DNA from 3 places in the Kluyvera sp. NPDC087067 genome. Region 2 is predicted to be linked to each of the others. Evidence: predicted binding sites of a transcription regulator. Region 2 holds the regulator's gene; each other region holds the start of a gene.

Region 1 (3,284 bases), on a different contig from region 2:
GTCAGAGAACAGTTCGGCAATCGGCTCGATACGCTCATAGTACTGACGCGTTGGGGCATACAGGGATTTCGCTTTTTCGATATCGCCCGCTTTCACTGCGTCGGTAAAGGCTTGGGTGCCTTTGACCAGTTCAGCGGTTTGCTCCACGACATAGGCTTTATAAGCGGTGATTGCGGTGCTGAGATCCAGCAAGGCGTTGGCTTTTGCTGCGTCCGCTGTCGCTTCACCTTTCACAATCAGCTTCCCTTTCGGGTTGGTCAGCAGGCCGCAGGTCATGTCATATTCGCCCGGCTGCAAATTGGCGGTCATTTTCTGGGTGAAGCCCGGCGCGATGTTCTCACGCTCTTCAACCACCATCACCCCCTTGAGGATCTCCCACTCCAGCGCTTTCTGGCTGTGGTTCTGGATGATGAACTGGGTTTTACCGGCGTTCACGGTTATCGACATCGGTTCACACTGTTTGTCGTTTACCGTCACTTTAACCTGAGGAATATCGGCGGCGTGCGCCATAAACGCGGTCGAAAAGAGTGCGGCGATGCCCGTCTGCAACGCGCTGCGGCGGAAGTTCTTGGTCATGTTCCATCCCTTTAAAAGAAAGTTTGTTGTCACTAGCAACCGTTATCAGCCTTAAGGTGTGATACGTGAAGTTGATGTTGTTGGACGCGGAGGCCAGAAGAACAGCACCAGCGCCGGAATCAGATACAGGAAATAGACCGCCACTTCGCTGACGCTCGGCGCTTCCTGGTAACCCAAAATACCTTCCAGCAGCGTGCCAAACAGCGAATGCGTCGTCAGAGTGCCGCTAAAGTCAAAGGCGACATCCTGGAAGGCGTTCCACAATCCGGCTTCATGGAAGGCGCGAATCGCCCCTGCTGCCAGACCGGCTGCCACCAGCAGAATAAACAGACTCGTCCAGCGGAAGAACACGCCGAGATTCAGGCGGATACCGCCCCAGTAGAGCATGAAGCCCAGCACAATTGCCGTGGCCAGCCCAAGCATCGCACCGAGCGGTGGCCAGATGCCGAGGTCTTGCTGAAACGCGGCTAACAGAAAGAACACCGACTCCAGACCTTCACGCGCCACGGCGAAGAAAACCATCATCACCAGCGCCCAGCCGTGGTTATTGCCTTTTTGCAGCGCATTATCGACTGCCTGCTCAAGCTGCTGTTTGACGTTGCGGGAGACTTTGCGCATCCAGAACACCATCCAGGTGAGGATCACCACCGCAATCACCGCCACCACGCCTTCAAAAAGCTCCTGCTCTTTTTGCGGGAACTCGCCGGTGGTTTCGTTGATAAAGATCCCTAAGCCTAAGCACAGTGCGGCGGCAAGGAGTACGCCAATCCACATCACGCCAATCCAGCGGCCGCGCTGGGTACGCTTTAAATAGCTGGCAATCAGGCTGACAATCAGCGCCGCTTCCAGACCTTCCCGCAACATAATGAGAAACGGAACAAACATGCAGACATCCTTAAATGTGAAACGCCGTCAACTTTTGCAAAGTCCGGTAAATGTGAGTGATAGTGATTATCATTAAGAAAAGCGGAAACACAAGGGAAATGTGTGGGAAATAATGACGAGATGTAAACGAATAGCGGCAATATAGTTGCGCAATTTATCGGTAGCAGACTAAGGCTGTGCGCATGAAAAAGCCCGCAAAATTTGCGGGCTTGGGGACAGTCACGTAGGCATGATAAGCGCAGCGCCATCAGGCATAACCGCGCACATTGCCGGATGGCGGCTTTGCCTTATCCGGCCTACAACCGCAGCACCCTGTAGCCCGGCCAAGCGCAGCGCCGCCGGGATAAGCTCCGTGCTCCCCCGGAGTCGGTGCTAACGCACCTCGTCCGGGCTACAACCGCAGCAGCCTGTAGCCCGGCCAAGCGTAGCGCCGCCGGGATAAGCTCCGTGCTCCCCCGGAGTCGGTGCTAGCGCACCTCGTCCGGGCTACAATCGCAGCAGCCTGTAGCCCGGCCAAGCGTAGCGCCGCCGGGACAGGCACCGAGTTCCCCCGGAGTCGGCGCTATCGCACCTCGTCCGGGCTACCGGTACGAGGTAACGGTGCTGAATGATAATAGGCATCTGCTTTCGCAAAACGCTCTTGCATCGCGGCCGATGGCGCTTTACCCAGCAGGCTGAACACCACAATCCCGATACTGCCGAAGATAAAGCCTGGGATAATTTCATACAGCCCCAGCCAGGCGAACTGTTTCCAGACAATCACGGTGAGCGCACCAATAACCATCCCTGCCAGTGCACCGTTGCGGGTCATGCGTGACCACATCACCGAGAACAGTACCACCGGGCCAAACGCGGCGCCGAAGCCTGCCCACGCATAGCTCACCAGACCCAGCACGCGGTTTTCCGGGTTTGCCGCCAGCGCAATCGCCACCAGCGCCACCACCAGCACCATAAAGCGCCCTACCCACACCAGCTCTTTCTGGCTAGCGTTTTTACGCAGAAACGCTTTGTACAGATCTTCTGTAATCGCGCTGGAGCAGACCAGCAGCTGACAGCTTAACGTGGACATCACCGCCGCCAGAATGGCCGACAGCAGGATCCCCGCAATCCACGGGTTAAACAGAATTTGCGCAAGCTCGATAAACACGCGCTCCGCGTTCTGACTCACCGGGCCCGCTAACGCAGGGTTATTCTGGAAGTAGGCAATACCGAAGAAACCGACGGCAACCGCACCGGCCAGGCACAGGATCATCCATGTCATACTGATACGACGAGCGTGGACGATGCTGTGGTGGGAATCGGCCGCCATAAAGCGCGCCAGAATATGCGGCTGACCGAAGTAGCCCAGACCCCACCCCATCAGCGAAACAATCGCCACGAAGTTCAGACCTTTGAGCATATCCACGTTCTCAATGCTCTTTTGCTTAATCACTTCCAGCGAATCACCCAGGCCACCTACGGCAAATATCACGATAACCGGGGTCAGAATCAGGGCGAAAATCATCAGACTCGCCTGCACGGTATCGGTCCAGCTTACCGCGAGGAATCCACCAATAAAGGTGTACAGAATGGTCGCCGCCGCCCCGGCCCACAGCGCCGTTTCGTAGCTCATGCCAAAGGTGCTTTCAAACAGACGCGCACCGGCAACAATCCCGGAGGCACAGTAGATAGTGAAGAACAGCAAAATAACCAGCGCCGAGATAATTCGCAGTACGCGGCTATTATCTTCAAAACGCCCGGTAAAATAGTCCGGCAGCGTTAAGGCGTTATTATTGGCCTCGGTGTGCACGCGCAGACGCCCGGCCACCAGTTTCCAGTTAATC
Region 2 (3,284 bases):
TATGATTGCGCGCTGTCTGCATCGGGCGCTGCCCGGTAGCTTGTTTTCCCCGAAGTCACTCAGAACCATGGCAAAAGAACAAACGGACCGTACGACACTAGATTTGTTCGCAAATGAGCGTCGGCCGGGAAGACCAAAAACCAATCCGCTTTCGCGTGACGAACAGCTCCGCATCAACAAGCGCAATCAGTTAAAACGCGACAAGGTTCGCGGGCTGAAGCGCGTTGAGCTAAAGCTGAACGTCGAGGCCGTTGATGCGCTCAACGAACTGGCGACTGCCCGTGATATGAGCCGCAGCGAACTTATCGAAGAAATGTTGATGAGTCAGCTTGCGCTGCTGCACGGACAGGGGAAAGTCTGAAAATCCCCCCAAAACACACTTTCATGTAGCAGAGTGTGCAGTACGGCACGATTGCTGTTTCCGCACCCTTCTCTGTTCTGCTATGATTGCCCTTATCTGTGGGCAATAATCCACCACCATCTCATTAAGTTTCAAGAGGTTATTTTACTCATGGCAATCGTTGGCATCTTCTTCGGTAGCGATACCGGTAATACCGAAAATATCGCAAAAATGATTCAAAAACAGCTTGGCAAAGATGTCGCTGAAGTACACGACATTGCCAAGAGCAGCAAAGAAGACCTGGCGGCCTTCGATATTCTGCTGCTGGGTATCCCAACCTGGTACTACGGCGAAGCACAGTGTGACTGGGATGATTTCTTCCCGACGCTGGAAGAAGTTGATTTCAATGGTAAACTGGTTGCGCTGTTCGGCTGTGGCGACCAGGAAGACTATGCTGAATACTTCTGTGATGCGCTTGGCACCATCCGCGATATTATCGAACCACGCGGTGCGACCATCGTCGGCCATTGGCCTACTGCGGGTTACCACTTCGAAGCGTCTAAAGGCCTTGCCGATGACGATCACTTTGTGGGCCTGGCCATTGATGAAGATCGCCAGCCAGAACTGACCGCTGAGCGCGTTGAGAAGTGGGTTAAGCAGGTGGCAGAAGAACTGCACCTGGATGAAATCAAAAACGCCTGATGCAAATGAGGCGCGATAATATAATCGCGCCTCATTAATAGGTAAAAGCAATCAAATTAATAGCTACATTTTTTTAACTTTTTGCCACATACCTGTACAATATCTTCTGATTTAGCGTTGTTCCATCGCCTGATTTGTCGATGAAGCCTCGTTTTTGAAAGCTTAGCTGACCCGAGTCTTGCTGTTTTCATTTTGCCAGGGGCATTCTATAATGAGACGCATTAATTCGGGTGCATTCTCTGTGAAACTTTCGCTGATGGAAGTTAATCGTTTAGCAACAGGACAGATTCCGCATGACTGACAATAATACCGCACTAAAGAAGGCTGGCCTGAAAGTCACACTTCCACGGTTGAAGATTCTCGAAGTTCTTCAGGAACCTGATAACCACCATGTCAGCGCGGAAGACTTATACAAACGCCTGATCGACATGGGTGAAGAGATTGGCCTCGCCACGGTTTACCGTGTTCTTAACCAATTTGATGATGCTGGCATTGTGACACGCCATAATTTTGAAGGCGGCAAATCCGTTTTCGAACTGACCCAGCAGCATCACCACGATCACCTGATCTGCCTCGACTGCGGCAAGGTTATCGAGTTTAGCGACGATTCCATTGAAGCGCGTCAGCGTGAAATTGCGACCAAGCATGGCATCCGCTTAACTAACCACAGTCTTTATCTTTACGGTCACTGCGCTGAAGGCGATTGCCGCGAAGATGAAAACGCTCACGAAATCATCGAAAAGTAATTTTCTGCTTTCGTAAAAAGCCAGCCATTGCGAGCTGGTTTTTTTTTGCCTGTCGTTAGGCTGGCGCCATAAAAAAACCGCTGCAAGCAGCGGTTTTTTCAGTTATCAGCGTTCGGTTTATTTTATTTTTGTGGCGTATTATTGCTGCGAATTTCCTGCCAGATTTTATCACAACGGGCAGCAACCGCCTGATCGTTACCCGTTTTGCGGGCCTGAATGCACTGCTGATAATCCAGCACGCGCACGCTTTCCTGATTGGCAAATTGTTCGTGCTTCTTATCCTGACGCAGGACGTTCAGCACGCTCTGACAGGCTTCAATTTTATCGGGATTCCCCTGCGCGGTGTTAATACAGGCGCTGTAGGCATCCTTGAGTTTGCTATCTTCTTTCGGTGCCGGTGAAGTTGACTGCCCGCAGGCGGTCAGGCCGGTAGCCATTAAGGCGACAATAATCAGTTTTTTCATACGACGGGCCTCTTAGCAGCGGCAGAGGTTTCCCCCTGCCGCATCCTGCATCAGAAAATAGTGAACGGTGCGATCATCATGAATTTCACGTCGCGCTCATCCTGGAAGATGTTGCCGTAACCACCGCCCCAGCTTGGGATATCGGAGTGGTTGTCGTATTGCGTGAAGTGCAGTTTGAACAATGTCCCCTTCGCACGACCTTCCTGAACGGTGTACATCATGTCGAGGCTGTACGCAGACTCTTTGATGGTGTTGTTCTTGTCGTAGTAGGCATCTGGGTTGATCTGCCAGGTCGCTGGTTTCGCATCCCATGCATAGACGTAAGACGCACCGATGGCCCAGCCTGGGAGGTTCCAGTTTTTCAGGTCATACATGGAACCGAAGAACACTGCCTTTTCGCCGTTGGCGTTAAAGTCAGAACGGTTATCCCACCAGATATCCAGACGACCGTTTGAAGACGCGTAGGTCGGGGTCATACGCTGCAGGAAGTAGCCCTGCTGACCATCCGCTTTCACCCACGTCCCTTCCAGACGGAAGTCGAAAACTTCGTTGAGCTTATAGCCAAAGGTTAATGCTTGCAGCCATGCGGTGCCGTCGTAAATATCGTTCACGCCGCCGTCGCTGACTTTGTCGCGCGTTCCGTAGAACTGGTAGCTGGTGGTCAGCGGGCCGCCAGGGATATCAAACTTGTAGCTCCCTTTCGCGAAGTACTGATCCACATAGCCTTCTGCCTGACCAAATGCCGCTTCCAGCACCAGGTCATTTTTAAAATCATATTTCGCACCGATGGAGTGCAGGTAATCGACCTTGGTCTTCTTATCGTTTTGATAGAAGTTATCCATCTCCAGATGCCATGGCGCCTTGTACTCATTGGTCCACATGTAGGAGAAGCTCAGCGCGCCATTATCGCCATAGTCAAAGTTTGCCCCGGCTTCAGCACCCTGATAGGTACCTGGCATAAAGCTCCAGTGTGGCGCCAGCAGCGTCTGACCGGTTGGCTGAATATAACCCGCGCGTGCCCAGGTTGGGCCG
Region 3 (3,284 bases), on a different contig from region 2:
TCACGACTTTGCCCGTGTGCTCATCAAACACCAGCGTGGTTTTGGCTTTAGAGTCGTCGGTGACGAACAGGCGACCAGTTTTTGGATCTTCGGCCATGTTCAGCAACAGGTACTCTTTACCGTCGCCCGGCGTCCAGCGCTGTTCAATTTTGTAGCTTTGCGGGTTTATCACCAGCACTTCGCCTGCGCCGTTGGTGGCATAAATACGCTTGGTCAGCGGCGAATAGATAATCCCGGTGACCCATTTACCTGCGTTATCAATACGCCCCTTCAGGGTCATGGTTTTGGCATCAACAATCGAGATAAAACCAGGCTCTGCCACGCGACCAATAAACAGCAGGCCGTCGTGGAATAACACTTCACGCGCGCCCGTTGGATCGCCGTCTTTATCTTTTTTGCCGTCCAGCACTAATCGCTGAAGGACTTTCCCGCTTTTAGCATCGACCTTTGAAACTGCGCCATCCAGGGAATTGGTGGTGTAGAACACTTTGCCATTGTCATCGACCGCCATACCGAAGTTTTTCAGGTCGGTATGCGTTGTGCCTTTAGTGGCAAGCGTTGCCGGGTCGAGGCGGTAAATGACGCCCCCGTTTACATCCTTGAAGCTCTGCGCACTGGCAACATACAGCGCTTTCTGGGCTGATACATACGCCATTTCATACAAGCCATCACCCAGCTCGCGCTGATTTACGGAGGTGGCGGTCTTTAGCGCTGCCGCGTTCTCGGCGGGCTGTGCGTTCTCGGCAGCGGCAGGCAGGGCGGTCAGGGAAAAAGCGGCCATTAACGCGACGCCGAGCGCCGTTTTACGCGGGCTGAATAACGATACCATTCGAAACTCCATCATTGGATAAGCGATTCCCGCAAGAGGTCACCCTGAACGGGATAGTTTTAATAAGAATGAGAATAATAATTATTTATAAAAAATGAGCAAATCAGTTGCGTGTGTCAGGCGGTAATATCCGCCTGCAACAGGCTTTTCATTACGCTATTTTTGCGGTGACATGGCTGGAATAAGCATGTAATGCACTGATAAATAATATGTATACATTTGCTTACATTTAACTGACAAAACCGCCTGTGTTATTTAAAGCGAGTAATTATCATTAGCATTCTCATTTGTTGCCGTTATCGCTTTTTATGCAAGTTAAATGCTTACAGAAATTCTGGGTATTTTTCGCGGCTTTAAGCGCAAGGGTTTTCACTCACAATTACAAGATCTGATGGGAATACTTATGCATTTTTATGGCAGGGAAATCAGCGGCAGACCGCTTACCGTTTCACTTTTGGCGCTGGTCATTCACGGTTTTATCCAGCAAGCGCACGCGGAAGAAAAAAGCCAGGAAATGGTGGTGTATGGCAGCACCGACAATGCTGTGGATGAACAGCAGGATTATGCGGTGAAAACCACTCATGCGGGCACCAAAATGGAAATGGCCCCGCGCGATATCCCACAGTCTGTTACCGTGGTGACGCGTCAGCGGATGCAGGATCAGGATCTGCAAACCGTGGACGATGTGCTGACCAACGCAACCGGTGTTTCATCACAACAGATAGACTCCGAGCGTACCTATTTCTACTCACGTGGCTTTGAGATCACCAACTTCTCTTACGATGATATTCCAACCTCAATTGGCGATGCGTGGAACTATGGCGATGCGGCGGCTGATACCGCTATCTATGACCGAATAGAAGTCGTGCGTGGAGCCAATGGCCTGATGACCGGCGCCGGTGATCCGGGGGCCACGGTGAATATGGTGCGTAAACGGGCTGACAGCAAAACGGCGACCGGCAATATCAGCGCCAGTTACGGTAGCTGGAATACTCAGCGCTACGTGGCCGATCTCTCTACGCCGCTTAATGCTGACGGCAGCCTGCGTGGTCGCATTGTCACCGGCTATCAGGATCAGGACAGCTGGCTCGACCGCTATCATAAAACCAAGAAGTTTCTCTACGGCGTGGTGGATGCTGACCTGACCGACAACACCACCGTGTCATTGGGCTGGGACTATCAGAAATCCAACACCGGCAATCCGACCTGGGGTGGTTTGCCAAGCCTGTTTAGCAACGGTACGCGCACCCATTACGACCGCAGCACCAACACGGCGGCAGACTGGACGCGCTATCAGGTTGAATCGCGCAAGGTTTTCGTTGACCTGACCCACAATTGGGATAACGGCTGGTCATATCGCTTCAATGGTACCCACGGTGAGCAGACCTTCAACGATACACTGTTATATGTCATGGGGAACCCGGATGCCGATACCGGCGAAGGCGCAACCGGCTGGGGCAGCAAAGACAAAGGCAAACGTACCGTGGATTCTTTCGATACCTATGCCAATGGGCCATTCACGCTGCTCGGACGCCAGCATCAACTGATGGCCGGTGCCAGCTACAGTCGCCAGCATAATGCGACCGAAAGTCAGGACGGGCCGATGGAAGCCAGCCAAATCGGCATTTTCGACAACAACTGGAACGGGAGTGTGTCGCAGCCAACGTGGGGCGACTGGTATCAGAATGCCAATGATATCGTCCGCCAGAAATCGACCTACACTGCGGTACGCTTATCACTGGCCGATCCGCTTTCATTGATTTTTGGCGCGCGTTACACCCAGTACAGCACCGACGGCAGCAGCGGCGATATGCGCAAGTACAACACCACGCCTTACGGCGGACTGGTGTATGACCTGACCGAAAGCCTGTCAGCCTACGCCAGCTATACCTCGATTTTTGCGCCACAAACCAAGCGTTCCGTTGACGGTAAATGGTTGTCGCCGATTACCGGCAAAAACTACGAAACCGGCCTGAAAGCTGACTGGATGGACGGGCGCTTAACCACCAACCTTGCGGTATTTCGTATCGAGCAAGAAAACGTTGCGGAAGCGATAAGCGGTGAGTTCGTCAACGCCAGCAGCGAGCAGGCCTATCGCGCGACCAGCGGTGCGGTGAGTAAAGGCGCAGAGTTTGAGGTGAATGGTGCGGTGACCGATAACCTGCAGCTGACCTTTAGCGCGACGCGCTTTGTCGCGCAGGATAGCGATGGCCGTTACAACAGCTTTGCGCCGCAAACGCAGCTCAAGCTGTTCAGCCGTTACCGGGTTCCGGTTATGCCAGAGCTGACGATTGGCGGCGGGGCAAACTGGCAAAATGGCGTGTACAAGGATGTGACCGGGCCAGATGGCGAGACGCAGCGCCTCCATCAGAGCAGCTACCCGCTGGTGAGCCTGTTTGCTCAGTATCAGGTGACCAAAGCGCTGGCGGTGCAGGCCAACGTCAACAATCTGTTT

Evidence for each region. The regulator Fur, encoded in region 2, represses iron uptake genes when iron is present. The targets are predictions, from matches to a motif close to ATAATAATGAGAACNACTATCAA.
Region 1: the regulator Fur is predicted to act here: its motif matches at 1,518-1,540, upstream of efeU (iron uptake transporter permease EfeU).
Region 3: the regulator Fur is predicted to act here: its motif matches at 1,088-1,110, upstream of fhuE (ferric-rhodotorulic acid/ferric-coprogen receptor FhuE).

Annotation. Positions count from the first base shown of each region.
Region 1 covers NZ_JBIUZS010000001.1:327,887-331,170, reverse strand. The annotation lists gene efeO (iron uptake system protein EfeO) at 1-576, opposite strand, end outside; gene efeU (iron uptake transporter permease EfeU) at 628-1,461, opposite strand; gene putP (sodium/proline symporter PutP) at 2,024-3,284, opposite strand, start outside.
Region 2 covers NZ_JBIUZS010000004.1:395,110-398,393, reverse strand. The annotation lists gene ybfE (LexA regulated protein) at 68-361, shown strand; gene fldA (flavodoxin FldA) at 512-1,042, shown strand; gene fur (ferric iron uptake transcriptional regulator) at 1,336-1,788, shown strand; gene chiQ (ChiQ/YbfN family lipoprotein) at 1,911-2,252, opposite strand; gene chiP (chitoporin) at 2,303-3,284, opposite strand, start outside.
Region 3 covers NZ_JBIUZS010000005.1:83,554-86,837, reverse strand. The annotation lists gene ACIPDS_RS14190 (YncE family protein) at 1-829, opposite strand, end outside; gene fhuE (ferric-rhodotorulic acid/ferric-coprogen receptor FhuE) at 1,233-3,284, shown strand, end outside.